DNA from 3 places in the Streptomyces sp. NBC_00483 genome. Region 1 is predicted to be linked to each of the others. Evidence: riboswitches for the same ligand, from Rfam matches in the RefSeq annotation. Region 1 holds a riboswitch; each other region holds the start of a gene.
What was found. A riboswitch is a leader RNA that binds a small molecule or an ion and turns the genes downstream of it on or off. The one in region 1 is predicted to bind cyclic di-AMP.
Positions count from the first base shown of each region.

Region 2: another riboswitch for cyclic di-AMP. It lies ahead of OHA73_RS36305 (LysM peptidoglycan-binding domain-containing M23 family metallopeptidase); the one in region 1 lies ahead of OHA73_RS18780 (transglycosylase family protein).
Region 3: another riboswitch for cyclic di-AMP. It lies ahead of OHA73_RS31615 (M23 family metallopeptidase); the one in region 1 lies ahead of OHA73_RS18780 (transglycosylase family protein).

Region 1 is NZ_CP107880.1:4,258,833-4,268,263, forward strand. Features, by position in the region: gene eno (phosphopyruvate hydratase) at 1-709, opposite strand, end outside; gene OHA73_RS18780 (transglycosylase family protein) at 1,036-1,779, opposite strand; cyclic di-AMP (ydaO/yuaA leader) riboswitch at 1,784-1,941, opposite strand; gene OHA73_RS18785 (transglycosylase family protein) at 2,122-3,177, opposite strand; gene OHA73_RS18790 (cytochrome P450 family protein) at 3,321-4,616, opposite strand; gene OHA73_RS18795 (nucleoside triphosphate pyrophosphohydrolase) at 4,636-5,646, opposite strand; gene OHA73_RS18800 (SurA N-terminal domain-containing protein) at 5,693-6,364, opposite strand; gene OHA73_RS18805 (glycoside hydrolase domain-containing protein) at 6,545-7,381, opposite strand; gene OHA73_RS18810 (hypothetical protein) at 7,426-8,145, opposite strand; gene OHA73_RS18815 (serine/threonine-protein kinase) at 8,366-9,431, opposite strand, start outside.
Region 2 is NZ_CP107880.1:8,138,127-8,147,557, reverse strand. Features, by position in the region: gene OHA73_RS36315 (TetR/AcrR family transcriptional regulator) at 1-474, shown strand, start outside; gene OHA73_RS36310 (SGNH/GDSL hydrolase family protein) at 517-1,344, opposite strand; gene OHA73_RS36305 (LysM peptidoglycan-binding domain-containing M23 family metallopeptidase) at 1,518-2,300, opposite strand; cyclic di-AMP (ydaO/yuaA leader) riboswitch at 2,304-2,474, opposite strand; gene OHA73_RS36300 (tyrosine-protein phosphatase) at 2,858-3,655, shown strand; gene OHA73_RS36295 (ABC transporter permease) at 3,756-6,281, opposite strand; gene OHA73_RS36290 (ABC transporter ATP-binding protein) at 6,278-7,108, opposite strand; gene OHA73_RS36285 (DUF6126 family protein) at 7,251-7,436, opposite strand; gene OHA73_RS36280 (helix-turn-helix domain-containing protein) at 7,429-8,100, opposite strand; gene OHA73_RS36275 (aspartate aminotransferase family protein) at 8,209-9,431, opposite strand, start outside.
Region 3 is NZ_CP107880.1:7,027,956-7,037,386, forward strand. Features, by position in the region: gene OHA73_RS31600 (DNA gyrase/topoisomerase IV subunit A) at 1-2,413, opposite strand, end outside; gene OHA73_RS31605 (M16 family metallopeptidase) at 2,708-4,051, shown strand; gene OHA73_RS31610 (M16 family metallopeptidase) at 4,069-5,436, shown strand; cyclic di-AMP (ydaO/yuaA leader) riboswitch at 5,677-5,840, shown strand; gene OHA73_RS31615 (M23 family metallopeptidase) at 5,853-6,653, shown strand; gene OHA73_RS31620 (GntR family transcriptional regulator) at 6,875-7,561, shown strand; gene OHA73_RS31625 (HPr family phosphocarrier protein) at 7,749-8,030, opposite strand; gene OHA73_RS31630 (bifunctional acetate--CoA ligase family protein/GNAT family N-acetyltransferase) at 8,219-9,431, shown strand, end outside.

The DNA.
Region 1 (9,431 bases):
TCTGCTGGCCGGGAACGTAACCGGCCTCCTTGATCGCCTCAAGGATGAGGTCCAGGGCGGCACGGTTGGAGTCGAGGTTCGGCGCGAAGCCGCCCTCGTCGCCGAGGCCGGTGGCCAGGCCCTTGCTCTTCAGGACCTTCTTCAGCGTGTGGTAGACCTCGGCGCCCCAGCGAAGGGCCTCGGAGAAGGACTCCGCGCCGATCGGGGCGATCATGAACTCCTGGATGTCGACGTTGGAGTCGGCGTGCGACCCACCGTTCAGGATGTTCATCATCGGGACGGGCAGCAGGTGCGCGTTCGGACCACCGAGGTAGCGGAACAGCGGCAGGTCGGAGGCCTCGGAAGCGGCGTGCGCGACGGCGAGCGAGACGCCGAGGATCGCGTTGGCGCCGAGCGAGCCCTTGTTGTCGGTCGCGTCCAGGTCGAACATCGCCTGGTCGATCAGGCGCTGCTCGGTGGCGTCGTAACCGACCAGCTCCGGGCCGATCTGCTCGATGACGGCGAGGACGGCCTTCTCGACACCCTTGCCGAGGTAACGGTTGGGGTCACCGTCACGGAGTTCGATGGCCTCGAAGGCACCGGTGGAGGCACCCGACGGGACGGCGGCACGGCCGGTGCTCCCGTCGTCGAGGCCGACCTCGACCTCGACCGTGGGGTTGCCTCGGGAGTCCAGGATTTCCCGGGCTACGACGACGTCGATGGACGGCACGAGCATCTCCTTCTTGGATGTGACGCAGGCTATGCGGGCGGCTGCTTGGTACGTGGTCCCGCACCCCTGAGCGTAACCGGCTCGCGGGCATCGGCCATCCGAACGCCCGCCTCGTGGACAACGCCGATAGCGAAATGTTCCTTAACTGAACAAAAACAGCGACCTCCGCCCCGGCTGTGCCGGGACGGAGGTCGCCGAAGTGAGCGACCCGTGGGGACGGGGTGCGGCGGGGCTCGGCGTCCGCCGATGCCGAGCCCGTACCTGACGGCCTGGGAGGGCCTGGGGTGGTCCTGTGCGGACCGGTGGTCCTCTGCGGACCGGACGTCTTAGCTGAGGTGCAGCTGCTGACCCGGGTAGATCAGGTTGGCGTCCTTGACGATGTCCTTGTTCTTCTGGAACAGCTGCTGCCAGGTCGTGTCGTGCGCCTCGGCGATCTTGCTGAGGGTGTCACCGGACTTGACCTTGTACTCGCCGTCACCCTTCTCGACCTTGTTGCCGGTCGGGGTGGTGACGGTGTCCTGCTTCGGAGCCGCCTCCTGCTTCGGGGCCTCCTGCTTCGGGGCCTCCTGCTTCGGCTGCTCGCGCTGCTCGGAGCGGTCGGCACGCTGCTGCGTGTCCTGCTGCTGCGTGCTCTGGGTGTCCTGCTTCTGGGTGTCCTGCTGCTGCGAGGACGAGTCGTCGGCGCCACCCTCGTTCGGGGTGGAGGACAGGCCCGAGCCGCAGTTCGGCCAGGCACCGTTGCCCTGGGAGGCGAGGACCTTCTCGCCGACGGCTATCTGCTGGGCCTTGGAGGCCTGGTCGGCGGAGGAGGCGTACTGGTCGCCGCCGTAGGCGGACCAGGTGGAGGACGAGAACTGGAGGCCGCCGTAGAAACCGTTGCCGGTGTTCGTGGACCAGTTGCCACCGGACTCGCACTGCGCGACCTGGTCCCACTCGGACGTGGTCGCGGCGGAGGCGGACGTCGCACCCATCAGCGGCACGGCGACGGCGGCAGCGGCGACACCGCCGAGCGTGGCGACGCGGACGGCCTTGGACGGGCGGCGGTGCTTGTTCTTGCCGGAAAACAGCATGGAGATATCTCCTCACCGACGCCTGCGAGGTGAGCTGTCGGGTTCGGGCCAGTGAGTGCCCGGCAGACGCATCCTTGTGCGCTGCTTAACCCCAAGCCCGTCCGGTCTCCCGGAAGGGCACTTACCTGGGTCCCCCGCTCCTGCCTACGGCGCATACGCGTCGACTGTTCCCGTACGGACGTTGGCAGGATTCGGCGTGACGTCCATCGGGGCCCGCTGAAGCGAGCGGTCACGAACGTAAGCGGTCGATCCGTCCGATTTCAAAGTCGATCAGGGGCTTTGAGACCCATGTCTCACTTGATCAATATCGGACAAAGCCCCTTCAACCGCCCCGAACTCCCGCTACTTTTTGTCCGATCCGTCCCCAAGATCCAGGCTCTGACCAGGAAGGATGAGGTCTGGGTCGGTACCGACCGTCTCCTTGTTCCGCTCGTAGAGCGCATCCCATCCGCCGTGCACGTCCTGGGCCTTCGCGATGTCCCAGAGGTTGTCGCCGGCGTGCACCTTGTACGTGTCGCCGTCGCGCTTGTCGTCGCGCGAGGCGTGACGCCCCTCTCCCGTACGGGAGTCGGAGCCGCCCTCGTCGGCGCGGTCGCCGCGGTGGCGGCCCGACGTGGCGCTGTCCTGCGTCTCGCCGGAGGGCGAGGCGGACGGCGGGGCCGTCTCGGAGGCGGCGTCGTCAGAAGGCGCGTGGGACTTGTCACTTGAAGAGGTCGAGGACTCCTCGGCCTTGTTACCGGAGGTATCGCCCGACTCGTCCGCCGAGGCCTTGTCCGACGCGTCGGAGCCCTCCGCCTCGTCGTGACCCTTGTCTCCCGAATCCGCCGATTCGGTCGAGTCGCCCGGATCGCTCGATTCGCTCGAATCCGTCGCGTCCGTGGAGCCCGCCTTGTCGGCGTCCTCGTCGGCGCTCTTGTCGCCACCCTCGTCCGACTTGCTGTCGGCATCGGTGTCGGACGAAGCGGAGGACTCGGACGGCTGCGGCGACGCGGACACGCCCGGGTCGACGTCCGCCGAGTCGTCGTCCTTGGTGAGGTCGGCGGTGAGCGAGCACATCGGCCAGGCGCTCACGCCCTTGTCGTCAAGAACCTTCTCGGCAACGGATATCTGCTGCGAGCGGCTGGCCTGGTCGGCACGCGGGGCGTAGTCGAGCCCCCCGTACTCCTCCCATCTCTCCTGCGTGAACTGGAGTCCGCCGTAGTAGCCGTTACCGGCGTCCAGGCTCCACTGCCCACCGCTCTCGCACTCGGCGAGCTTGTCCCACGCCTGCGTGGTCGCGGCGCTCGCGCCGCTCGCGGCGAACAGCGGGATCGCGATGGCGCTGCCGGCGACCCCGGCGGCGACGACGAGAGCAGGGGCCTGACGGGGGCGACGGTGACGACCGTTCCCGGAGAGCATGCGTTTGCCTTTCGCGAGACTGATGCTGCTACGCGCGACGGGTAGTGCAAGTGGTGCGAGTTGTGCATGTGTCGCGATGATCCGTGAACGTAGCGGCACTCGAACGCCTGTCACAAGTCGATGCAGCGTAGATCACGTGAAAGTCACAGTGTTGACGGTCCGTCAGCTGACCCGTCGGTTCCGGTGGGGATCTGACGCGGGGTGAACTCCACCGGGAGCGTGCGCAGTCCGCGCATGATGAGGCCGCCGCGCCACCGCAAATCGGTAGGTTCCACCGCAAGTCGCAGGTCCGGGAGGCGGGTCAGGAGGGTGGCGAGGGCGGTCTGTCCCTCCAGGCGGGCGAGCGGGGCGCCGAGGCAGTAGTGGATGCCGTGTCCGTAGCCGAGGTGCTGGTTGTCGCGGCGGGAGAGGTCGAGGGTGTCGGGTTCTGTGAAGCGCGCCGGGTCGCGGTCGGCGGCGGCGAGCACGACGAGGACCGGGTCGCCCACGCCGATCTCCTGGCCGCCGATGGTCAGCGGCTCCCTGGCGAAGCGCCACGTGGCCATCTCCACCGGGCCGTCGAAGCGCAGCAGTTCCTCGATCCCGGTCGCCAACAGCCCCGTCTCCCCCGCCGCGATCGACCTCTGCAGGCGCTCACGCTGGTCGGGGTGTGTGAGCAGGGCGTACGTGCCATTGCCGATCAGGTTGACCGTAGTTTCAAAACCGGCGAAGAGCAGCACGAAACACATGGCCGCCACCTCGTTCTCCGTGAGGTGTTCGCCGTGGTCGGAGGCGCGGATCAGCTCGGAGATCAGGTCGTCGGTGAGGTCGCCGCGCTTGCGGTGGATCAGCTCCACCAGGTACGCGCGGATCCGCTTCACCGCGCGTCCCACCCCGCCGCGCGGTCCACCGCCGTGGCGGATCATCATGCCTGCCCACTCGCGGAAGTCGTCCTGGTCCTCGCGGGGGACGCCGAGCAGGTCGCAGATGGCGTAGATGGGGAGGGGGAAGGCGAAGTCGTGGATGAGGTCGGCTTCGCCCTTGGCCGCGAAGGCGTCGATGAGGTCGTCCGTCAACTGCTGGACGCGCGGCGCGAATTCGGCGACCCGGCGTGGGGTGAACGCCTTCGAGACGAGGCGGCGCAGGCGGGTGTGGTCCGGCGGGTCGATGTTGAGGAGATGGGTCGTCAGCTCGGCCTGGCGTTCGCCGGGGATGCCCGTCTTGCCCTTGGCGGGGCTCCGCTCGTCGTGGTGGTCCGCGTTCTTGCTGAGCCGTTGGTCGGCGAGCGCCTGGCGGGCGTCCGCGTACCGGGTGACCAGCCAGGCCTCGACGCCGCTCGGCAGCGTGGTGCGGTGCACGGGGGCGTGCTCGCGCAGCCAGGCGTAGGCGGGGTACGGGTTGCTTGCGAACTCCCAGCTGAAGAGTTCGGGGGCGCTGGAGGGGGTGGGGCTCTCGGTCACCACCCGACCGTAGCCGCCCCTACTGGTCGGTGAGCCCCTCGGTGGTCCGCACCGCATCACGGTAGGCGCGGGCGGCGGCTCTGAGCGCCGCCTCCGGGTCCACGCCCTCCGCCTCGGCGTGCAGGGCGAGGGCCAGGAGTTCGTAGCCGACGCCCTCGCCCGTGGGGACCGGGACGTCCAGGCCCGCCGTGCGCACCCGCGAGCCGAGCTTGGCGGCGAGGGCGAGGCCCGGCTGGCCCACCGGGACGCCGTCCGTGACCGAGGCGCGGCGCTTCTCCTCCGCCTTGGTGCGCAGCCAGTGCTCCTTGACCTCTTCGGGGGTCGTGGCGGTGTCGTCGCCGAAGACGTGCGGGTGGCGGTGGATGAGCTTGTCGACGATGCCGCCCGCCACGTCGTCCACCGAGAACGGCTCGTCGGCGTCCTCCTCGGCGATGCGCGCGTGGAAGACGACCTGGAGGAGTACGTCGCCGAGCTCCTCGCGCAGTTCCTCCCGGTCGTCCGTCTCGATGGCCTCGACCAGCTCGTACGCCTCCTCGATCGCGTACTTGGCGAGGTCCTCGTGGGTGCGCTGCTTCGACCAGGGGCATTCGCGGCGGATGCGGTCCATGACCTGGACGAGGTCGAGGAGGCGGGCGCCCGGCAGGTCGTAGGAGCCGGGGAGCAGTTCGAGGTTCGGCATCTGTTCGCGGCCCGAGCCCGCGAGGCGCGCCAGGCCGTCCGTGAGCTGCCGGTCGCCCTCGGCGGTGGCGAGGACGACGAGCGCCCGCCCGCCGTCGGCGCAGCGGTCGACGAGCTCGCGGGCGGTGGGCGAGGCGATCGTCACCTGGACGCCCGCGTCCTTCACGTACGGCAGCTGCGGGTGCGCGGAGTCGGCGCACAGCACCTCGTCGGCCGTGCGCAGCGCCTGCCACGCCTGCCAGGAGAGGAGCCCGGGGGCGACCCGGTGGCTGGTGGTGAGCAGGACGACGCGGCCGGCGATGTCGCCTGCGTCGGCGGGGGTGTCGTGGTCGTGCGCCTCGGGTTCGTTCACCCCTCGAACGTAACGCAGGCCACTGACAACCCCGCCTCCCCCGGCCCTACGTCGTCTGCTGCTGGGCCGGGGCTTCCTTGGTGATCTGCTTCAGCCACGGCGTCTTCGCGTCGACCCGGCTGTTCTTGGTGACGTCCCAGGTCCCGTAGCGGGGGTTGAGGTCGACGTTCAGCTCCTTGGAGGCGCTGGAGAGCGCCTTCCAGAAGACGGCCTTGCCCTGGGGGGTCTGCATGTCCGCGCCGAGCGCGGTCGACAGCTTCTGCGCCTCGATCTCGGTGCGCAGGCTCTCGGTGAGCCGGTTCGGCGGGATGTTGTACTGCTGGAGCCAGGCGACCTCCAACGCCTTCGCGCCGCCCGCCTGTTGCTCCAGGCCCGACCGCATGCTCTGCATCTCCTTGCGGGTGACGGAGATGCCCGCGTCGGTGGCGGCGCGGTGCAGAACGCGGTCGAGGACCATCGTGTGCAGCGTGTTGCGGGTGAGGCCGCCGGTCTTGGCGATGGCCTGTTCGTACTGCGCGGAGTCCTTGGTGGCGGTCTGCTGCGCGTCCCGCACCTCGTTCACCCGGCTCTCCAGTTGCGAGACGGTGATCCGCTGGCCGCCGACGACGGCCGCGGCACCGGGGTGCGCTTCGCTGCCACAGGCGGTCAGGGCGGGTACTGCGGCGATGGCGGCGGCGGACAGGACGAGCGCGGTCCGGCGGCTGTTGCGGCGGTGCAAGGTGGGCCTCCCTGCGAAGAGTTTGTGGGCATCCCGCCGCGCGAAGCGCGTCCACCAGGGGTGGTGGTCGGGTGACGGGCGGGCGCACAAAGTCCGGCGTTGATCGATGTTAGGCAGTGGCCGCTTGCTAGGCCACCTATTCGACAACGATTCGCCGCGGGTCGAGGTATCGACCGGCGCTCAGCCGACCACGGCCACCGGCGCGTCCCACGCGTCGCGGTCGACGGTGATCGCGTAACCGCCGCGCGACTCCTTGCTGTTGACCAGGTACTGGTGGCCCCGGTGGCGGCCGGTCCACAGGGTGGAGGCGAACGGCCAGTCCGTGGTGGCCGTGTTCACCTTGTCCCACTTTGCGTACCAGAGGTTGCCCGGCAGGTTCGTGCGGTCGGTCGTCGTGGCGACGGCCTTGGCGCTGGAGCTGGAGAACCCGTACATGCCGGTCCGGTAGTACTTCCCGTGGACCGCCTTCTGCCAGTTGCGGATGTACGTGAGAACGGCCGTGTTGCAGGAGGAGTTCGTGGTGTCGTACGCCTCCATGTCGAGGTAGAGCGCACTGCCCGCCTTCATGCCGAGCGCGGACGCCTTGGCGACGGCGTCGGCGCCGTCGGTGGCACCGAGGGAGGCGGCGGTCGTGGAGGTCATCCTCTCCGGGTTGGTGCCGCTCGCGCAGGACGGTTGCGCGCCCACATAGAGCGGAATCAGCTTCCAGCCCTGGGAGTTGACGGTCTTGACCCAGGAAGCGGTGAGGTTGGCCTGGGTGCAGCCGCGGTTCTTGCCGCCCACGTAGACGGCCGCCGCGCCGTAGAAGCCGGTGTGCCAGGCCTTCATGGCTGAGGTGGAGGGCGCCGTGCAGGCGTCGAAGGCGCGGCCGGTGTAGTACTTCGCCGCGGGCCAGGAGGTCGTGGAGGCGAGGGACTGCTGGACCGTGATCCCGCCCGCGAGGACGGCGGCGCCGACCGCGCCGATGGCGAGGCGGCGGCGGGTGCGGGAGCGCCGGTGCCGGACCGATGTGGGCATGCGTCTTCCTTCGTCGTACGCGGGCGGGTGGGTGGGGGACGGCGTCAGTTGAGGGCGGCGACGGCGGTGGTGTCCTTCGCGGCCAGCTTCTTCGCCGTGGCCGCGCCGTTGTCGTGGCCGTCCGTCGACATGACAGTCACGACGGCGCTTCCAGTGCGTACGGCGATCAGGGTCGTACCGTTCTCCCACGCCGGGTCGGTGAGGGTGATGGTGTACGCCTCGTCGCCGAGCCCGGACGTCGCTGTGCCCGCCACCTTTACGTCGCTCTTGGTGTCGGCGTCCTTGTAGGTGGGGCAGGAGGCGACGGCCTTCTGGAGGTGCCGCATGACGGTGGCCGCGGTCTTGCCGCGGAAGACGTCTGCCTGCTGTGCGATGTCGGCGGTGGTCTTCTCGTTCGCGTAGTCGTTCTGTGCGAAGGAGACGCCCTCGTCGCCGGTGAGGGCGAGCCAGCTGGTGCCGCCGAGCTTGGTGCAGTCCGGCTTGCTCAGGGCGGCCGGGTCGCTGCTCGGCTCCTGGTAGGTGTCGCCGGTGTCGCGGGCGGCGTCCTGGTCGATCCGGTAGCCGGCGCCGAAGAACGACGCGGGCGCGAGCGCCGACTTCAGTCGGGCCCCCTTCGCGAGTCCGGCGTCGGGGTCCCGGGAGGTCTTGGAGGCGGTCTTGCCGGCGTCGTCGGAGTCGTGGGAGCCGCCGGACGAGCAGGCGGTCAGGGTGAGCGGGAGGGCGGCCAGGGCGAGCACGGCGGCAGCGCGGACAGCGGTACGCATGAGGTTCCTTGGTGACTACGAAATGGGGACATGCGTGGGGGGAACGCCGTGTGGGCGCCGCCGAGGGCGGGATGCGCGGGGTCCGGTGGGGCGGGACCCGGGCGCGCCGGGGGATGCACACAGGGAGCTGACTGATTGTGCACGATCAATTCGCCGTCACCGCCCCTGGAACGGCGCTTTGGGGGGATCTTGGCCGGGGCTTGACCGTAAAGGCCGCTGCTCAGCCGCGCACTTGTCCCAGCCATTGCAGCGTGCGCCGCACCTCCGCGGGGAACGGGTGGCCGGGGCCGTGCAGCCGTTCGGCGTCGTGCAGCAGCCGGGTCAGCGTCTCGTGGGCCGCACGCCGGTCGCCCACGGAGAGCAGCAACTGGCCGATGCGGCGCCGTACTTCGAGGGCGAGCCTGAGGTCCGTGGTCGCGTACTGGTTCTCGTAGTACGGGAGCAGGGAGCGGTACTCGGCGAGCGCCGCGGCGGGTTCACCGAGGGCTTCCAGGCACTGGGCCGCCTCGTAGCGGAACTGGAGGGACTGCGGGTCGGCGTGGCCCGCCTCCGCGGCGCGTTCGTCGGCGAGTCGGCGCAGTTCGGGCAGGGCGCGCCGGTACTGGCCGTCGTCCATGAGGGTGGCCGCGTACTGCTTGCGCAGGGTGCGGACGACGGGTGAGTGCTCGCCGTGCTGGACGGCCGCGGCGGGCAGGATCGCGCCGAGGATGTCGACGGCCTGCGTGATGCGGCCCTCGCCGAGCAGCACCTTCACTTCGTCGACGGCGCGTGCCACGTCGGGGCGGTCGCCCTGGAGGTCGGTTCCCGGGGGCTGTGGGGCCGGGGTGACGGCGCGGTCGGGCCAGGGGGCGTGCGGGCGCAGGAAGGGGCGGGTGGGGTCGAGCGGGCGGCCGGTGGGCACGCCGCGCGCGGGCAGCAGCGGGAGCAGTTCCTCGTACGTCTGCTGGGCGGAGGCCGGGCGGTCCTGGGGGTCCTTGGCGAGCAGGCGCAGCACCAGGTGTTCGAGTGGCTGCGGTACTTCGGGGCGCAGTTGGCGGACCGGGACGGGGGCCTCGTAGAGGTGGCGGTGGAGGATGCCGAGGGCGGTGGTGCCCGCGAACGGGACGTCGCCGCTGAGGAGTTCGTACAGCAGCACGCCGAGCGCGTACAGGTCGGTGTGCGGGCCGACGGCGCCGCCCATCGCCTGTTCGGGCGCCATGTAGGCGGGCGTGCCGATGGGCGATCCGGTGTGGGTGAGGCGGGTGGTGTCGGTGTCGAGGACGGAGGCGACGCCGAGGTCGAGGACG
Region 2 (9,431 bases), 3.9 Mb from region 1:
AAGCTCGTCGCGGCCGCGTTCGCGCACGCCGCCGAGAGCGACCTGGCCCATCTGCGCAAGCTGCTCGGTCGCCGCACGACGGCCCTGAAGCGGCTGCGCGCCGCGGTGCGCTGGTACGCGCCGACGGGTCAGGCCAAGGGGTGGCGGCTGTGGATCGAGGGCTGGGCGGCGGCGCTGCGCGAGCCCGCGCTGCGGGAGGTCACGCGGGACCTCGACCGGCAGTGGAAGGCGGCGCTCGCCGAGGTGGTCGCCGAGGGCGTGGTGGCGGGCGAGTTCGTCTGCCCCGACCCGATGGCGGCGGCGCTGCGGCTCACGGCGCTGCTCGACGGGCTCGCCGTGCAGCTGACGGCATACGACGACGGGCGCGCCAGGCCGGCCGCGGTTTCGCGGGCCCGTATGCAGGAGTGGGTGGATGAGGCGCTCGCCCGCGAACTGGGGCTCGAGCGCGCGGAGTTGACCGGGGCGGGGCGCTGACGGGAGGCCGTCAGCGCCACCGCACCGCCGAGGTTCAACGCGTCAGGACGCCGCCTCCAGGTGCGCCTTCACCGCGTGCGGGTCCACGAAGCCCTTCGCCTGTACCCGGTCGCCGGAGGACTCGCCTCGCAGCCGGCGCCCGATCCACGGCACCAGGAACTCGCGCGCCCAGTGCATGTCGTCGCGCCGCACCTCGAACGTGCCGCGGGGCGGGAGCAGCGGCCACGCCTGCTCGGGGTCGGCCGGCACGTCGATGCCCAGCGCCTGACCGGCGCGCAGCGCCACCCGCGTGTGCCCCTCGGGCGACAGGTGGAGGCGGTCGTCGTCCCAGGCCCTGCGGTCCTGGATGGACTTCAGGGACCACAGGTCGAGCATCAGACAGCCGTGCCGGTCGGCGATCGCCCGCACATGCATGTTGTACGTGGCGATCTTGCCGCGCAGGTGCTTGAGCACGGCCACGTCACGGGTGTCGAAGCCGGTGGCCACCATGACGGTGCCCACGGCGTCGGAGAGCCGGGCGACGGCCTTCTCGAAGCGTTCGGCCACGTCGTCCGGGTCGGTGCCGGGGCGGATGATGTCGTTGCCGCCGGCGACCAGGGTCACCAGGTCGGGGGCGAGCTCGACCGCCTTCGGGACCTGGTCCGCGACGACCTGGTCGAGGAGCTTGCCGCGCACGGCCAGGTTCGCGTACTTGAAGGTGTCCTCGGGGACGCGGTCGTCCAGGAGGACGGCGAGCCGGTCGGCCCAGCCCGCGAACTTCCCGTCGGGCCCGGGGTCACCGACTCCTTCGGTGAAGCTGTCGCCCACGGCCGCGTAGGACCGGATCGTGCCGTTGAGTGTCTCCGTGAGTGCTCTCGATTCGTTTGCCACGACCACACATCTTTCACCCTCGACTGTGACCTACGCGACCGTAGCCAGGGGTTGACGCGTGGTGAGATAACCCACTCGCCACCTGGGGAATAAGCGCGGGAACGCACTTCGGCGCCCGGGGGACAGCCCCGGGCGCCGAAGTGAGCGAGCGGTCGCGACCGCTACGAGATGCCTCAGGCGTTCACGCCGTGCTCGCTCAGGTACGCGATCGGGTCGATGTCCGAGCCGTAGTCCGCGGTGGTGCGGACCTCGAAGTGCAGGTGCGGTCCCGTGACGTTGCCCGTCGCGCCGGACTTGGCGATCTCCTGGCCGGCCGTCACGGTGTCGCCCTGGGCGACGCCGATCGAGGACAGGTGGCCGTACTGGGAGAAGTGGCCGTCGGCGTGCTCGACGACGACCTCGTTGCCGTACGCGCCGCCCGAGCCGGTCGAGACGACGGTGCCGTCGGCGATCGCCTTCACGGAGGTGCCGGTCGGCACCGAGAAGTCGGCGCCGGTGTGGCTGCCGCTGGACCACATGGAGCCGGAGCTGCCGTAGCCCGTGCCCTTGGCACCGTCGACCGGCGCCGCGTAGTCGCCGGAGGCGGTGGTCTTGGCACTCGCCTGCGTGGCGGTGGCCGCACCCTCGGAGCCGGAGTCGCTGTCGGCCGCGCCGCCGACGGCGAGCTTGACGCCGATCTTGAGGTGGTCCGCGTCGGAGCCGACGGCGTCCTTGTTGTCCTCGTAGAGCTTCTTCCAGCCGCCGTCGACGTCCTGCGCCTTGGCGATCTTCGAGAGCGTGTCACCGGCCTTGACGGTGTACGTCGTGGCGTCGGCGGTACCGCCGGACGTCGCGGCCTGCGCGCCGGTGGCGCCCATCAGCGGCAGGGCGAGCGCGGCTCCACCGGCGGAGGCGACGGCGGCGACACGGGCGATGCGCTGGGAGGTCGAAAGGCGGTGCTTTCCCTTTGCGGGCATGCTGAATTTCCTCTCCGTCGCCTACGAGGTGAGCTGTCGGGTTCGGGCTGGAGATGCCCGGCCGCGCCCGGGGTACGGGCACGGCTTCACCCCAAGCCGCTTCGGGAAATCCCTACGCGGCGTCGTGCGTGTGGGTCCCCCGCTCCTGCCGTGACGGGTAGTCGAAAGGAATCCGGGCGGCGGCAGGACTAGGCGTTCCGACCGGATTGATTGGTGACCGTAGGCGAACGGCAATGGCGACGACAAACCCCGAATTCACCTGCGACGGCAATTCCTTGGGTTTCTGAGGCTTCCCTGTGTAACCCTGCGTCGACATTTCTCGCTTTACCAACGCCATACCTTCGGGGATCACTGGGGAGGCAATCCGGGCCGCCCGGCACGCAGCGTCACGAACATGAAGCCGGTCACGCACACGCCCACAAGCCCCTTCGATCCATGCACAGTTGATACAGAACGGGGCGAATCGGACAGATGGTTGCCTGTGGAACCGATGTCGTATCGTCATGAGCGCGCCCGCCGGCGACCCAACGCCGGTGCACCGATTGGGAGGAGCCCCTGTGACGCAGCACGCACCGTCCACCGAGCCCGAGCTGACCGGAGTGCGCAACTTCCGAGATGTGGGCGGCCTGCCCACCGTGGACGGCCGGCGCGTGCGCCAGGGCGTACTGTTCCGCAGCGGTCACCTCGCCCACGCCACGGCCGAGGACTCGACCTTCCTCTCCTCCCTCGGTCTGCACACGGTCTTCGACTTCCGCAACGCAGCGGACCAGAAGCTGGAAGGCGCGGATGTCGAACTGCCCGGCGTGCGCAATCTGAACCTGCCGCTCAACGACCCGGCCGACGGCGCCGAATTCTGGACCATGGTCCGCGACGGCAACATCGACCAGCTCCGCCAGATCCTCTCCGAGGGCCGCGCGGCGAACCGGCTCGTGGACTCCTACCGCACCATGATCAAGGAGCGCACCGCCGAGCACAGCCGCGTGCTGCACTCCCTCGCCGAGGACGGCCTCCCCGCGCTGATGCACTGCGCGGCGGGCAAGGACCGCGCGGGCCTGTCGATCGCGGTGACGCTGCTCGCGGTGGGCGTGGAGCGCGACGCCATCGAGGCGGACTACCTCAAGTCCAACGAGAAGCACCGCCGCTACGACGTGCGCCGCAGCGCCACCGCGAAGGACGCCTACTCCGCCGAGATCATGGAGCTGCTCAGCCCGCTCTTCGACGCCCGCATCGAATACCTCAACGCGGGCCTCGAAACGATCGACGAACTGTGGGGCAGCACGGACCGCTACCTCGAAGAGGGCCTGAAGCTCACCTCGGCGACGCGCGAGCGGCTGCGCGAGCGCCTTCTCGACTGAGGCCCGGCACCTGAGGCCCGGCACCTGAGGCCCGCCACCGCCCTCTCGACCGAAGCCCGGGCCTGAGCCGTGGCCCCGGGCCCGAGCCGCGGACCCGACGTCACCCCTCCCTGTCGCGAAGTGCCGCGCGGGCAGGGAGGGTTACGGCGAGCAGACCGAGGCACACCGCGCTCGCGGCGAACGTGCCGTACAGCAGCGGTGGTATGTACGGGGACTCCCCCGTCATGCCGCGCATCATCGGGGTCAGCGTGATCAGCGCGATGGTGGTGCCGAGCGCCACCCCCGCCGCCGACACCAGCAGGCTCTCCCAGTGGAGCATCCGCAGCACCTGGCGGCGCGTGGAGCCGACAAGGCGGAGCACGGTGAGTTCGCGACGGCGGTCCAGGACCGTCATCACCAGGGTGTTGACCGCCGCGACGGCGGCGAAGCCGCCCAGGACCGCGGCCATCATGTAGTTGGACCAGGCCCCCAGTTCGCTGTCCACGCTCTGCGCGACGGCATAGCCCGAGGCATCGGTGACCCTGCCCAGTGCGGTGAGCGGCTCGGCATCGCCGCCGCGCACCAGTAGCGTGCCGTCGAAGCCCGAGGTGACGTGGCCGGCCAGGGACGCGCGGTCCATGGTCACCGCCGCCAGGCCGAGGCCCCGGCCGTAGACCGCGGCGACTTCCGGGCGGGCCTTCGTGCCGTCGGGGAGGTAGAGCGGCAGCTTGTCGCCGACCTTCACCTTCGCCGCCGTGGCAAGGGTCTTGTCGATGGCGATGCGGCCCGCGCCCACGCGGTCCAGGCTGCCGCCGCGCACATCCAGGTCCTGCACCTTGGCCAGCTCGGCGCCGGAGCCCGAGATGCCCTGGGTCGCCGTTGCCTGCAACGACGTCTCGCCGCCCGAGTCGACCGGTACGAGCACCTGCGTGTCGAGCAGGCTCACGGCCGCGTCCACGCCGGGAGCGTGGGCGGCCCGGTCGGCGGCGCCCGCGGGCAGGCCCGCCGGGTTGGTGACGACGTGGTCCGCCGTGATGCCCTCGCGCAACTGGTCCGCGGAGACCTTGCTCTCGCTCGTGTGCATGAAGACCAGCGTCGAGGCGAAGGCCATCGCCAGCACGATCGGCGTGATCGCGGAGGCCAACCGCCGGGAATTCGACCGGGAATTGGCGGCCGCCAGCGAGGCCGAGGCCCCTCCCCCGCGCAGCAGTAGGCCGAAGAGCGCCGCGCACAGCCGGGCCACCAGCGGGCCGAGCAGCGAGACGGCGAGCATGAAGAGCATGACGACGCCGAGCGAGGCGTTCGCCGCGTCGGCTCCGGCGGTGGAGGCCGCGACGCCGGCGAGCGCCGATCCGCCGCCGAGGGCCGCGACCCCGAGCACCGTACGGATGACGCCCGGGCGCAGCCGCTCCACCGAGGCCTCGGCGAGCGCCTGACCCGGCTTGATCTTCGCGGGCCTGCGCCCGGCGATCCACCCGGCACCGAGCGCCGTGAGCAGCCCGGTCCCGACGGCCGCGACCAGCGGGATCCACGAGACGTGCAGCTCGACCGCCTGCGGGACGGCCCCGCGGTCCTTCAGCTGCCCGAACCACCAGTGCGCGAGCCCGATGCCCGGCAGGCACCCGAGCACCCCGGCGAGCGGCGCGACGAGCAGCGCCTCGGAGGCGACCGCCCGGCGGATCTGCCGTGGGGTGGCGCCGACAGCACGCAGCAGCGCGAACTCGCGGGTGCGCTGGCCGACGGAGAGGGCGACCGTGCCGGCCGCGGTGAAGACGGCGACCAGCGTGGCGATCCCGCCGAAGGAACCGCCAAGTGCGGTGAGCGTCTCCTTGGCGTACGCGAGGCCGTGGTCCTCGACCTCGCCGCGGTCGTCACCGGTGAGCACCTGTGCGCCGGAGCCGGTCAGGGCCTTCTCGACGGCGGTGGCGAGGGCGCCGGTGTCCGCGCCGTCCTTGGCCAGTACGGCGATGGCGTCGGCCTTGCCGGGGTGCCCGGACAGCGCCGGGGCCTCCGCATCGGCGAACCAGGCCGTGGCTCCGCCGCTGGCCGCCGTGCCTGCCGCCGTGGTGTCCCCGGCCCCGGCCTCGGCAAGACCGGACACCCTGAACTCCGCGCGTCCCGCCGCCGTTTCGAGCGTCACAGTGTCGCCGACGCCGACCTTCGCGCTTCGGGCCGCGGCGGCGTCGAGCGCCACCTCTCCCGTGCGCGGCGCGGCGCCCGCCGACAGCGCGGTCCCGGTGAAGGCGTGCGAGCCCCAGCCGTGGCCGGTGAGCGTGCTGGGCGAGGAGGAGCCCTGCCGCACCGGGAAGGTGAAGTCCGCCACCGCCGCCTCGGCACCCGGCGCCCGGGCCGCCTTCGCCGCGAGCCCCGCGTCCACGCGCGCGGTGTCCGGCAGCGGGTACGCGGATTCCTCGGGACCGTCGACGGTGTCGGCGACGACCCGCGCGGACTGGTCGGCCGCCGCCACGACCTGCGCCCTCGCGTACCGCTCCGCCGGAACCGAAGCACGTACACCCGTCTCCAGCAGGGTGCCGCAGGCCGCGACGATCAGAGCCGACATCAGCAGCGCGACGAATGTGCCTGCGAACGAGGCGGGTTTGAAGCGTACGGCCGCCCGCGCGAGGCCGTTGGGGCCAAGGCTCCTCATGCCGCCGCCCCCGCCATCGCGCCCGCGCGGGAGGTGCGGGCGGCGAGCGTCGCCATCCGCGCCGCGATCTGCTCCGCCGAACCGCGCTCCAGGCTGTCGGCGAAGGCGCCGTCGGCGAGGAACAGCACGCGGTCGGCCCAGGCGGCCGCGGCCGGGTCGTGCGTGACCATGACGACGGTGGCACCGAGGTGGTCGACGGCGTTGCGGAGCAGGCCCAGGACCTCGGCGGCGGTGCCTGTGTCGAGGGCGCCGGTGGGCTCGTCGGCGAACACCACGTCGGGGTTCGTGACCAGGGCGCGGGCGATGGCCACCCGCTGCTGCTGGCCACCGGAGAGTTCGCCGGGCCGGCGCCGCGCCTTGTCCGCGAGTCCGACCTGCGCGAGCATCGCGGCCGCCCGGCGGCGGTCCTGGCGGCGCCCGGCGAGACGCAAGGGCAGCAGCACGTTCTGCTCCACGGTCAGCGACGGCAGCAGGTTGAACGCCTGGAAAACGAAGCCGAGGCGGCTGCGGCGCAGCTCGGTGAGCCGGTTCTCGCTCATGCCGGTGATCTCCGTGCCACCAAGATGCACGGATCCCGCCGACGGCCGGTCGAGCCCGGCGGCGCACTGCAGGAAGGTGGACTTGCCGGAACCGGACGGCCCCATCACGGCCGTGAACGTGCCGCGCGGCAGAGCGAGATCGACGCCCGCAAGGGCGTGCACCGCACCGGCACCGCGCCCGTACTGCCGCCGCACACCGCGCAGTTCGACAGCGAGACCCGGCGTGCCGGCCCGCGCCTCCGGCCGGTTGTCCTCGATCGTCCGCTGCTTGCCCCTGCGTAGCCTCATGGCCCTGTCCCGCCCTCTCGTACTCTTCCTCGCTCTGACGGAGAGGAGTGTGCGAGAACGGTCGGGCGCCTGGCGTCATACCCAGGAGCCAATATGGAGGTGCTACTGCAGTAGGGGGTCCCGCCTCACGCCGAGTACCGCCTCACTGATTCCCGCCCAGCGTGAACAGCAAATAGATGAACCCGGCCAGCGCATGCCCCGCGAAGACGTACACGAGGACCCGAACGAGAATGCCGCGCGGGAGCTTGTCCTCTATGTCGCGGCGGGCCGGCCCCGGGGTCGACCCGGTCGTGTCAGCCGTGTGAGCCGCATCGGACGTGTCAGCCATGACGGGTCTCCTTTACCGGTCCCGCCGACGGGCCGAGGCACAGCGCGGCCGTCGGGCTCTGCAGCAGGGTGTGGACGAAGAGGAAGTCGACGCCGCCCTCGTCGACGGCGGCGATGCGGTGCGGGGTGAGCGAGTCGAAGTGGGAACTGTCGCCCGGGTCGAGCAGGTAGGACGTGTCCCCGAGCCGCAGCCGCAGGCGCCCCGACAGGACGTACAGCCACTCCTCCCCCGGATGCACTCGTACGACATCGCCCTGGGACCCGTACGGCGCGTGGACCTGCAACGCCTGCATGCCGCGGCCGGGCGACCCGGCCTGCCGGTACGTCCAGCCCCCGGCCTCGGTGGGCTCCATCGTGCCGCCGCGCACGACCGCGTCCCGGTCGGCGGGGGTCTCGCCGAGCAGTTCGGATACGGTCGTACCGTAGATACGGGCGAGTGAGAGCAGCATCGGGAGCGAAGGCTGACGCTGTCCGGTCTCCAGGCGGGAGAGGTGCGCCGGGGACAGGCCGGCGGTTCCGGCGGCGGCCTCCAGGGTGAGGGCCGCGCGGCGGCGCAGTTCGCGGAGCTGGGGTGCGACGGCGGGAAGTTCCGGGGGTTCCGGGACCTCCGCACCGTCGACCTCGTCCGGCTGATCCGGCTGGTCCGGCGAGAGGGCAGGGCTCATGCTGTCGATTCAGCCAGAGCCGTGCCCCTCCGGCAACTTTCTTGCCTCAGAGGCAAAAGCCGAAGCCACCGCCCGAAGCGCCACCGCCCGAAGCCGGGAGGGACACCCTCAGCGGTTCGCCACCGCCTGTTTGATCAGCGTCTTGCTGAAGTCCCACATCAGCCCGCCCCCACTGTGCGCGTCGTCCATGACCGCCGTGAACGCCTCGACGAAGCGCTCGACGTCGGCCTCGTTCACCACGAGCGGCGGGATCAGTTTGATGACTTCGAGGTGGTCGCCGGAGACCTGGGTCAGGATCCGGTGCTTCTGGAGCAGCGGCACCACGACCATCTGCGCGAACAGGCCCTTGCGCGCGGCCTGCAGCATCGTCCAACGGCTGCGCAGTTTCAGGGACTTGGGCCGCCCGAACTCGATGCCGATCATGAGCCCGCGCCCGCGCACGTCACTCAACAGCTCGTAGCGGTCGATGAGTTCGGCGAGCCGGGACTTCAGCAGCTCGCCCATCGCCCGCGCGTTCGCGACCGTCTCCTCGTCCTCCATGACGGACAGGACCGCGAGGCCCGCCGCCATCGCCTGCGCGTTGGAGCCGAAGCTCGCCGAGTGGACGAGGACCCGGTCCATGGACGAGTAGACCTTCTTGAAGATCCAGTCCTTGCCGAGCGTCGCGCCGACCGGCACATACCCGCCCGACAGCGCCTTGGCGACGCACACCAGGTCCGGTTCTACGCCCTCCTCGTGCTGGTAGGCGTAGAAGTCGCCGGTGCGACCGAGACCCGTCTGCACCTCGTCCGCGATCAGCAGCGCCTTGTGCCCCCGCAGCAGCTCCTGCGCGGCCCTCAGATAGCCGGGCGGCGACTCGTACACGCCCTTGCCCTGGATCGGTTCGACGATGAGCCCGGCGACGTCGCCCTTCTTCAATTCCCTTGCCAGCGCGTCGAGATCGCCGAGCGGGATCGGGGTGTCGGGCAGCAGCGGGGCGAAGCCGTCGCGGAAGCCGTCCTCCCCGTTCACCGACAACGCACCGGTCGTCAGGCCGTGGAAGGCGTGCGCGCAGTACAGGATCCGCGGCTTGCCGGTCGCGTACCGCGCGAACTTCAGCGCCGTCTCCACCGCCTCCGTACCGCTGTTGCCGAAGAACACCCGGTCCAGGTGCGGGCTGTGCGCCACCAGTTTCTCGGCGAGCAGGCCCGGCAGCGGCTGGCAGTCGAAGCGGGTCAGGTCGGCGAGAGAGGCGTCGAGGACGTCGTGCAGCGCCTTGCGTACGACGGGGTGGTGCCGGCCGAGGCCCATGACACCGAACCCGGCGAGCATGTCCAGGTAGTCGTTGCCGT
Region 3 (9,431 bases), 2.8 Mb from region 1:
CGCCCGAACCGTCGCGGCGCGGGTCCATCTCGGGCAGCTCGGCCGGCGTGCCGTTCTTCTGCGCCGCACGCGCGGGTGCCGGCCCGGCCCAGGCCAGGCTCAGACAGTCCTCGCCCTTCAGGAAGCGCTGACAGCGGACGCCGCCCGTGGCACGCCCCTTCCTCGGGTACTGGTCGAACGGCGTGAGCTTGGCCGTCGTCTGCACCGAGTCGTCCAGCGTGCCGCGCGATCCGGCCACGGTGAACACCACCGCGTCGACCGCCGGGTCGATCGTGGTGAACGAGATGACCTTCGCTCCTGTCGCCAGCTTCACGCCGGACATGCCGCCCGCCGCGCGGCCCTGCGGGCGCACGATGGAGGCCTGGAAGCGCAGCAGCTGTGCGTCGTCCGTGATGAAGACCAGGTCTTCCTCACCGGTGCGCAGCTCCGCGGCGCCGACGATGCGGTCACCGTCCTTGAGGGTGATGACCTCCAGCTCCTCCTTGTGGGACGGATAGTCGGGCACCACGCGTTTCACGATGCCCTGTTCGGTGCCGATCGCCAGACCGGGCGAGGACTCGTCCAGGGTCATGAGACACACGACCGTCTCGTCCGCCTCCAAGGAGGAGAGGAACTCGGAGACCGGGGCGCCTCCGGAGAGATTCGGCGCGGAGGCCGAGTCCGGGAGCTGAGGCAGGTCGACCACGTTCAGGCGCAGCAGGCGTCCTTCGGACGTGACGGCGCCGATCTCGCCGCGAGTCGTCGCGGGGACCGAGGAGACGATCACGTCGTGCTTCGTGCGCTTGGTGTCCTCACCTTCGGTGAAGGGATCGCCGTTCGCCGTACGGGCGAGCAGCCCGGTCGAGGAGAGCAGCACGCGGCACGGGTCGTCGGCGACCTGGAGCGGAACCGCCGACACCGGGGCGCCGGCCGACTCCAGGAGCACCGTGCGCCGGTCGTCGCCGAACTTCTTGGACACGGCGGCCAGTTCGGTGGAGACCAGCTTGCGCAGCTCGGAGTCGGAATCGAGGATGCCGGTCAGCTCGTCGATCTCGCCGTTGAGCTTGTCGCGCTCCGCGTCCAGCTCGATGCGGTCGAACTTGGTGAGGCGGCGCAGCGGCGTGTCCAGGATGTACTGCGTCTGGATCTCGCTCAGCGAGAAGCGCTCGATCAGGCGCTCCTTGGCCTGCGCGCTGTTGTCGCTGGAGCGGATGATGCGGATGACCTCGTCGATGTCCACCAGGGCGACGAGGAGGCCCTCCACCAGGTGGAGCCGGTCCTGCTTCTTGCTGCGGCGGAACTCGCTGCGACGGCGCACCACGTCGAAGCGGTGGTCCAGGTAGACCTCGAGGAGTTCCTTGAGGCCGAGGGTGAGCGGCTGGCCGTCCACCAGCGCCACGTTGTTGATGCCGAAGGACTCCTCCATGGCCGTCAGCTTGTAGAGCTGCTCCAGGACGGCCTCCGGCACGAAGCCGTTCTTGATCTCGATGACCAGGCGCAGGCCGTGCTCGCGGTCCGTGAGGTCCTTGACGTCGGCGATGCCCTGGAGCTTCTTGGAACCGACCAGTTCCTTGATCTTCGAGATGACCTTCTCGGGGCCGACCGCGAAGGGCAGCTCGGTGACGACGAGGCCCTTGCGGCGCGCCGTCACGTTCTCCACGGAGACCGTCGAGCGGATCTTGAACGTGCCGCGGCCCGTCTCGTACGCGTCCCTGATGCCGGACAGGCCGACGATCCGGCCGCCCGTCGGAAGGTCGGGCCCCGGAACGTACTTCATGAGCGTGTCGAGGTCGGCGCCCGGGTGCCGGATCAAGTGCCGCGCGGCGGCGATCACTTCACCCAGGTTGTGCGGCGCCATGTTCGTCGCCATGCCGACCGCGATGCCCGACGCGCCGTTCACCAGCAGGTTCGGGTATGCCGCCGGGAGGACGAGCGGCTCCTGCTCCTGGCCGTCGTAGTTCGCGACGAAGTCGACGGTGTTCTCGTCGATCGACTCCGTCATGAGGGACGCGGCGGCGTCCGGGCGGCACTCGGTGTAACGCATGGCGGCCGGGCGGTCGTCATTGCCCAGGGAGCCGAAGTTCCCGTGCCCGTCCACCAGCGGGACGCGCATGGAGAACGGCTGGGCGAGGCGCACCAGGGCGTCGTAGATCGACGAGTCGCCATGGGGGTGCAACTTACCCATGACCTCGCCGACGACGCGGGCGCACTTCACGTAGCCGCGCTCGGGGCGCAGGCCCATCTCGTTCATCTGGTAGACGATCCGACGGTGGACGGGCTTCATCCCGTCGCGGGCGTCGGGCAGGGCGCGTGAGTAGATGACCGAGTACGCGTACTCCAGGTAGGAGCCCTGCATTTCGTCGACCACGTCGACGTCGAGGATCTTCTCCTCGAAGTCGTCGGGCGGCGGGGTCTTCGTGCTGCGGCGGGCCATCGCTGCTGCGGCTCCTTCACCTACAAGAACGGTTACATGAACGGGAACTGTCGCGGACCATTGTGGACCGCCGCACTGACAACGCCGCTCGCGGCCCTTCAGTACCGGGTGTCGCAGGGCACCGAGAGGGCCGCCTGCTCGCTCACGGCGTAGCCCAGGCGGGAACTTCGCCAGGTGCCAGCACGCTTGCATACAGTGGCAGCACTCGCAGCAGTTCAGTGTTCCAGGACCTGCCGCAGTCCAGAGCTCACCGCGAATTCGCGTTGCACCGCGATCGAAGGGACGTACATGCCCATGGGTCACACGGCCACCGCCGAGGCCGGCTCCGGCGGCCTGACAGCGACCGAGCACCGGCTGGCCAACGGCCTGCGCGTGGTGCTCTCCGAGGATCATCTGACCCCGGTCGCGGCGGTCTGCCTCTGGTACGACGTCGGCTCGCGCCACGAGGTCAAGGGCCGTACGGGCCTGGCTCACCTCTTCGAGCACCTGATGTTCCAGGGCTCGAAGCAGGTGCACGGCAACGGGCACTTCGAGTTCGTCCAGGGCGCGGGCGGCTCGCTCAACGGTACGACGAGCTTCGAGCGCACCAACTATTTCGAGACCATGCCCGCCCACCAGCTGGAGCTCGCGCTGTGGCTCGAGGCCGACCGCATGGGCTCGCTCCTCACGGCCCTCGACGACGAGTCGATGGAGAACCAGCGGGACGTCGTGAAGAACGAGCGGCGCCAGCGCTACGACAACGTGCCCTACGGCACGGCGTTCGAGAAGCTGACCGCCCTCATGTACCCCGAGGGGCACCCGTACCACCACACGCCCATCGGCTCCATGGCCGACCTGGACGCGGCCACCCTTGAAGACGCGCGGAACTTCTTCCGCACCTACTACGCGCCCAACAACGCGGTGCTGTCGATCGTCGGCGACATTGACCCGGAGCAGACGCTGGCCTGGGTCGAGCGGTACTTCGGCTCCATCCCCGGCCATGACGGCAAGCCCGCCCCGCGCGACGGTGCCCTCCCGGAGGTCATCGGCGAGCAGCAGCGCGAGGTCATCGAGGAGGAGGTGCCGGCGCGTGCCCTGATGTCGGCCTACCGGCTCCCGCTGGACGGCACGCGCGCGTGCGACGCCGCCGACCTCGCCCTCACCGTCCTCGGCGGCGGCGAGTCCTCGCGCCTGTACAACCGGCTCGTACGCCGTGACCGCACCGCCGTGGCGGCCGGTTTCGGCCTGTTGCGCCTCGCCGGAGCGCCCTCGCTGGGCTGGCTGGACGTGAAGACCTCCGGAGACGTCGAGGTGCCGGTCATCGAGGCCGCCGTCGACGAGGAGCTCGCCCGGTTCGCCGAGGAGGGCCCGAGCCCTGAGGAAATGGAGCGCGCCCAGGCCCAGTTGGAGCGCGAGTGGCTGGACCGCCTGGGCACGGTCTCCGGGCGCGCCGACGAGCTGTGTCGCTACGCCGTCCTGTTCGGCGACCCGCAGCTCGCCCTGACCGCCGTGGGACGCGTTCTGGACGTGACCGCGGAGGAGGTCCAGGAGATCGCCAAGGCGCGCCTGCGTCCCGACAACCGCGCGTCCCTCGTGTACGAGCCGACCGCGCCCGCCGACACCGAGAACGCCGAGATCGCTGAGGAGGCGGGCCAGTGACCGAGCAGCTCGCGAACATGGACTTCCACCCGCGGCCGCAGGCGGGCGAGCCCAAGCCCTGGGCGTTCCCGGCCCCGGAGCGCGGCGCGCTCCCCAACGGCCTGACGGTGCTGCGCTGCCACCGGCCGGGACAGCAGGTCATCGCCGTGGAGGTGCACCTGGACGCACCGCTTGACGCGGAACCGAAGGGCCTCGACGGCGTCTCGACGATCATGGCGCGTGCCTTCAACGAAGGCACGGACAAGCACTCCGCCGAGGAGTTCGCCGCCGAGCTGGAGCGCTGCGGCGCCACGATGGACGCGCACGCCGACCACCCCGGCGTCCGTGCCTCCCTCGAAGTGCCGGCCTCCCGCCTCTCCAAGGGCCTCGCCCTCCTGGCCGACGCCCTGCGGGCCCCCGCCTTCGACGACAGCGAGATCGAGCGCCTCGTCCGCAACCGCCTGGACGAGATCCCGCACGAGGCCGCCAACCCGGCCCGGCGCGCCGCCAAGGAGCTCTCCAAGCAGCTCTTCCCGGCCGACGCGCGCATGTCGCGCCCGCGCCAGGGCACCGAGGAGACCGTCTCGGCCATTGACGCGGCGGCCGTGCGCGCCTTCTACGACCGGCACGTACGCCCCGCCACCGCCACGGCCGTCGTCGTGGGCGACCTGACGGGCATCGACCTGGACGCCCTCCTCGCCGACACGCTCGGCGCCTGGACCGGCGACACCGCCGAGCCGCGCCCCGTGCCGCCGGTCGTCGCCGACGACACCGGCCGCGTGATCATCGTGGACCGTCCCGGTGCCGTGCAGACGCAGTTGCTCATGGGCCGGGTCGGACCGGACAAGCACGACCGTGTGTGGGCCGCGCAGATCCTCGGCACGTACTGCCTGGGCGGCACTCTCACGTCGCGCCTGGACCGCGTCCTGCGCGAGGAGAAGGGCTACACCTACGGAGTGCGGTCCTTCGCCCAGGTGCTGCGCTCCGCGCCCGACGGCAGCGGCGCCGCGATGCTCGCCATCAGCGGCTCGGTGGACACTCCGAACACCGGGCCCGCGCTCGACGACCTGTGGAAGGTCCTGCGCACGCTGGCGGCCGAGGGGCTCACGGATGCCGAACGGGACACCGCCGTACAGAACTTGGTGGGTGTGGCCCCGCTGAAGTTCGAGACCGCCGCGGCCGTCGCGAGCACCCTCGCCGACCAGGTCGAGCAGCACCTGCCCGACGACTTCCAGGCGCAGGTGTACCGGCAACTGGCCGCCACGGGCACCGTGGAGGCCACGGCCGCCGTCGTGAGCGCGTTCCCGGCGGATCGCCTGGTGACGATCCTGGTGGGTGACGCCGCGCAGATCGAGGAGCCGGTCAAGGCGCTCGGCATCGGCGAAGTCACGGTGGTCGCGGGCTGAGTTCCTCTCCCGCGGCACACCACGAAGCCCCGGCGCCGGCATCGGCCGCCGGGGCTTCGTGGCGTCCGTCACGATCATCTTCAATCACCACACGATCACAAATGTCCGAATTGATGTAGTGGTTGCCTGTCTGCCCTGTGGCGTGCACTACAAAAGCCGGGTTCTGTTTGTCGATCCAAAGACGCCCCGCTTAGCGTTCCCTCCGGCTGTCCGCCAGACGTACGTCGCGCCCGCGACACCGGACAGTCATCGCCGAGTCCCCATGGTGCGAGCCAGGGGAGCCGGGGACCCACCGAAGTCCCTGGGGTGAATCGGGCGCTCTTCCCGTAAGGGGAGGGGGCCTGTAGGAGACCTTCCTGCTCCGAACCCGTCAGCTAACCCGGTAGGCGAGAAGGAAGGAAAGGATCAGCCACTTCATGGCGTTCACCCGTGCCACCGGGAAGCACCGCCGTCCCAGCCGCCTGACGCGTACCACCGCTCAGGTCGCCGGCGTCGCCGCAATCACCACGACGGGCGTGGTGGGTGGCCTCGCCGCCCCCGCACTCGCCGCCGACACCGCGATAGCCCCGCACGACGGCCTCACGCAGGCCGTGGCCATCGGCGACTCCCTGGCCGAGCAGATCGACGCGCAGGCCACCGCGCAGCAGAAGGCCGCCGCCAAGGCGAAGGCCGAGGCCGAGGCCAAGAAGAAGGCCGAGGAGGCCAAGCGCAAGGCCGAGGCGGAGGCCAAGAAGCGGGCAGCCGAGAAGGCCCAGAAGGAGCGCGAGGCCAAGGAGCGCGCCGCCCGCGAGGCCGAGCGCAAGCGCCTGAACAGCTTCGTGTCGCCGATCTCCGGCTCGTACGTCTCCACCGCCTACCAGGCCGGCAGCGGACTGTGGTCCTCCGGTAGCCACACCGGCATCGACTTCCACGCCTCCAGCGGCACTTCGGTGCACGCGGTCGGCATGGGCACCGTCGTCGAGGCCGGCTGGGGCGGCTCGTACGGCAACAACGTCGTGATCAAGATGAAGGACGGTACGTACACCCAGTACGGTCACATGTCCTCGATCGGCGTCTCCGTCGGCCAGGACGTCACCCCCGGCCAGCAGATCGGCCTCTCCGGCGCCACCGGCAACGTGACGGGCCCGCACCTCCACTTCGAGGCCCGCACCGGCCCCGACTACGGCTCGGACATCGACCCCGTCGCGTACCTGCGCCAGCACGGTGTGAACGTCTGACCCGTCAGGCACACTCCACGAAAGCCCCGGCTCACCGAGCCGGGGCTTTCGCGTGCGCGGGTCTGCACTGTCCAAAAAATATCCCTGGATTCAGTTCCCTCGTCGGAAATTCAAGTCCGGTGGAATAGAGTCACCGGGTAAACGTTCCGGCCACGTGTCATTCGCGCTTGACCGGGCGTCAATCGACCGCGTATCGCGGGCATTGAGGCGGAGGTCGAGTCATGCGCATTCCCGCGCAGTCGGTATGCACAGCGATCCGCGACGACATCGTCGCCGGCGTCTACGAGCGCGGCGGCAGGCTCACCGAGGAACTGCTCGCGCGTCGCTACGGGGTCTCGCGCGTGCCCGTCCGCGAGGCGCTGCGGACCCTGGAGGCGGAGGGGTTCGTCGTCACGCGCAGGCACGCGGGCGCGTGCGTGGCCGAACCCACCGAGCGGGAGGCGGCCGACCTCCTGGAGATCCGCATGCTGCTCGAACCCATGGGCGCCGCCCGCGCCGCGCAGCGCCGCACCGAGGCTCACCTCAAGGTGCTGCGTGGCCTGGTCAGGCTGGGGCAGGAGCGCTCCCGGCGAGGTCAGAGCGAGGATCTGCGCTCCCTCGGCAGCTGGTTCCACGAGACGCTCGCCCAGGCCTCCGGCAGCCCCGGCCTGATCACCCTGCTCACCCAGCTCCGCCACAAGATCGCCTGGATGTACGCCGTGGAGAGCCCGGCCCGGCCGGCCGAGTCCTGGGCCGAGCACGGCGCCATCGTCGACGCCGTGGCACGGGGCGACGCGGAGCGTGCCCGCGCCCTGGCCACCCTGCACGCGGAGCGCGCGACGGCCGCCCACAGGCTGCGCGTCCCCCGCGCGGGCGAGCATGTGAGGACTTCGCAACATGCAGTCAACACAGTGGGGCGTCAGGTTTAACAACAGCGCCGTATACAAAGAAGTGCACTATTCGGTGAATGGGTTGAACGAGGCGCGGATGAATTCCCGCTGCCTATTTCCTGCCGCCCATTTCCAGCTGCCCAATTCGCGCCGCAATAGTGAACGAAAAAGCCGCGCGCCCCGAAGGGGAACGCGCGGCTCAGCCGTACTGCTTTTTGTCTTTGTGTCAGACGGTCTCGGGAAGCTCCTCGAGCCCCTCCGCGACCAGCTTCGCCAGACGGTCGAGCGCGGCGTCCGCGCCCTCGGCGTCGGAAGCCAGCACGATCTCCTCGCCGCCCTGCGCGCCCAGGCCGAGCACCGCCAGCATGGAGGCGGCGTTGACGGGGTTGCCGTCGGCCTTGGCGATCGTCACGGGAACACCGGCCGCCGTGGCAGCGCGGACGAAGATGGAAGCGGGGCGGGCGTGGAGGCCCTCGGCCCAGCCGACGTTGACGCGGCGCTCAGCCATGTGATGCTGCCCTTCAGGTGTCTCACGGTTGTCTAGACCAGTGTTCCATATCGGGAGGCGTGCGTGACGCGGACCCAGGTCCTCACCGGCACGGCCCTTCGGTCCTCCATAGGGTGCCCTCCGTACGCACGGGCCGCGACCCGTACGACCGACCGCCGTCTGTCGGTGCCCGGCCCTACTCTTGCGGCATGGAGACCCCGTCGGACCGGCATGCGTACCCCGCCCACTGGGAGGCCGACGTGGTGCTGCGCGACGGCGGCACCGCGCGGATCAGGCCCATCACGACGGCGGACGCCGAGCATCTGACCAGCTTCTACGAGCAGGTCTCGGACGAGTCGAAGTACTACCGCTTCTTCGCGCCCTACCCCCGCCTGTCCGCCAAGGACGTGCACCGCTTCACCCATCACGACTACGTGGACAGGGTCGGTCTCGCGGTCACGGTGGGCGGCGAGTTCATCGCCACGGTGCGCTACGACCGGATCAACGAGCAGGGCATGTCGGCGACCGCGCCCGCCGACGAGGCGGAGGTCGCCTTCCTCGTGCAGGACGCCCACCAGGGCCGAGGCGTAGCCTCCGCCCTCCTGGAGCACATCGCGGCCGTCGCCCGCGAACGCGGCATCCGCCGGTTCGCCGCCGAGGTGCTGCCCGCCAACAGCAAGATGATCAAGGTGTTCCGGGACGCCGGATACACACAGAAGCGCAGCTTCGAGGACGGCGTCGTCCGCCTGGAGTTCGACATCGAGCCCACGGAGGCCTCGCTCGCGGTGCAGCACGCGCGCGAGCAGCGCGCCGAGGCCCGCTCGGTGCAGCGCCTGCTCGCCCCCGGCTCCGTCGCCGTGATCGGCGTGGGACGTGCGGCCGGAGGAGTGGGCCGCAGCGTTCTCGACAACCTGAAGGACGCGGGCTTCACCGGGCGCCTGTACGCGGTGAACCAGGCGTTCGGGGACGACGTCACCGAGATCGACGGCCTGCCCGCCCACCGCTCCGTACGCGACATCGACCCGGCGGAGACGGTCGACCTGGCCGTCGTGGCCGTGCCCGCCCCGGACGTCCCCGAGGTCGTCGCCGAGTGCGGCGAGCGCGGCGTGCAGGGCCTCGTCGTCGTCTCCGCCGGCTACGCGGAGAGCGGGGACGAGGGCCGCGAGCGCCAGCGCGCCCTGGTCCGCCAGGCCCGCAGCTACGGGATGCGCATCATCGGGCCGAACGCCTTCGGAGTGGTCAACACATCACCGGAGGTACGGCTCAACGCCTCGCTCGCCCCCGAGATGCCGCGCCCCGGACGTATCGGCCTGTTCGCCCAGTCCGGCGCCATCGGCATCGCGCTCCTGTCCCGCCTGCACCGCAGGGGCGGGGGAGTCACCGGGGCCAGCGGGGTCTCCACGTTCGTCTCCGCGGGCAACC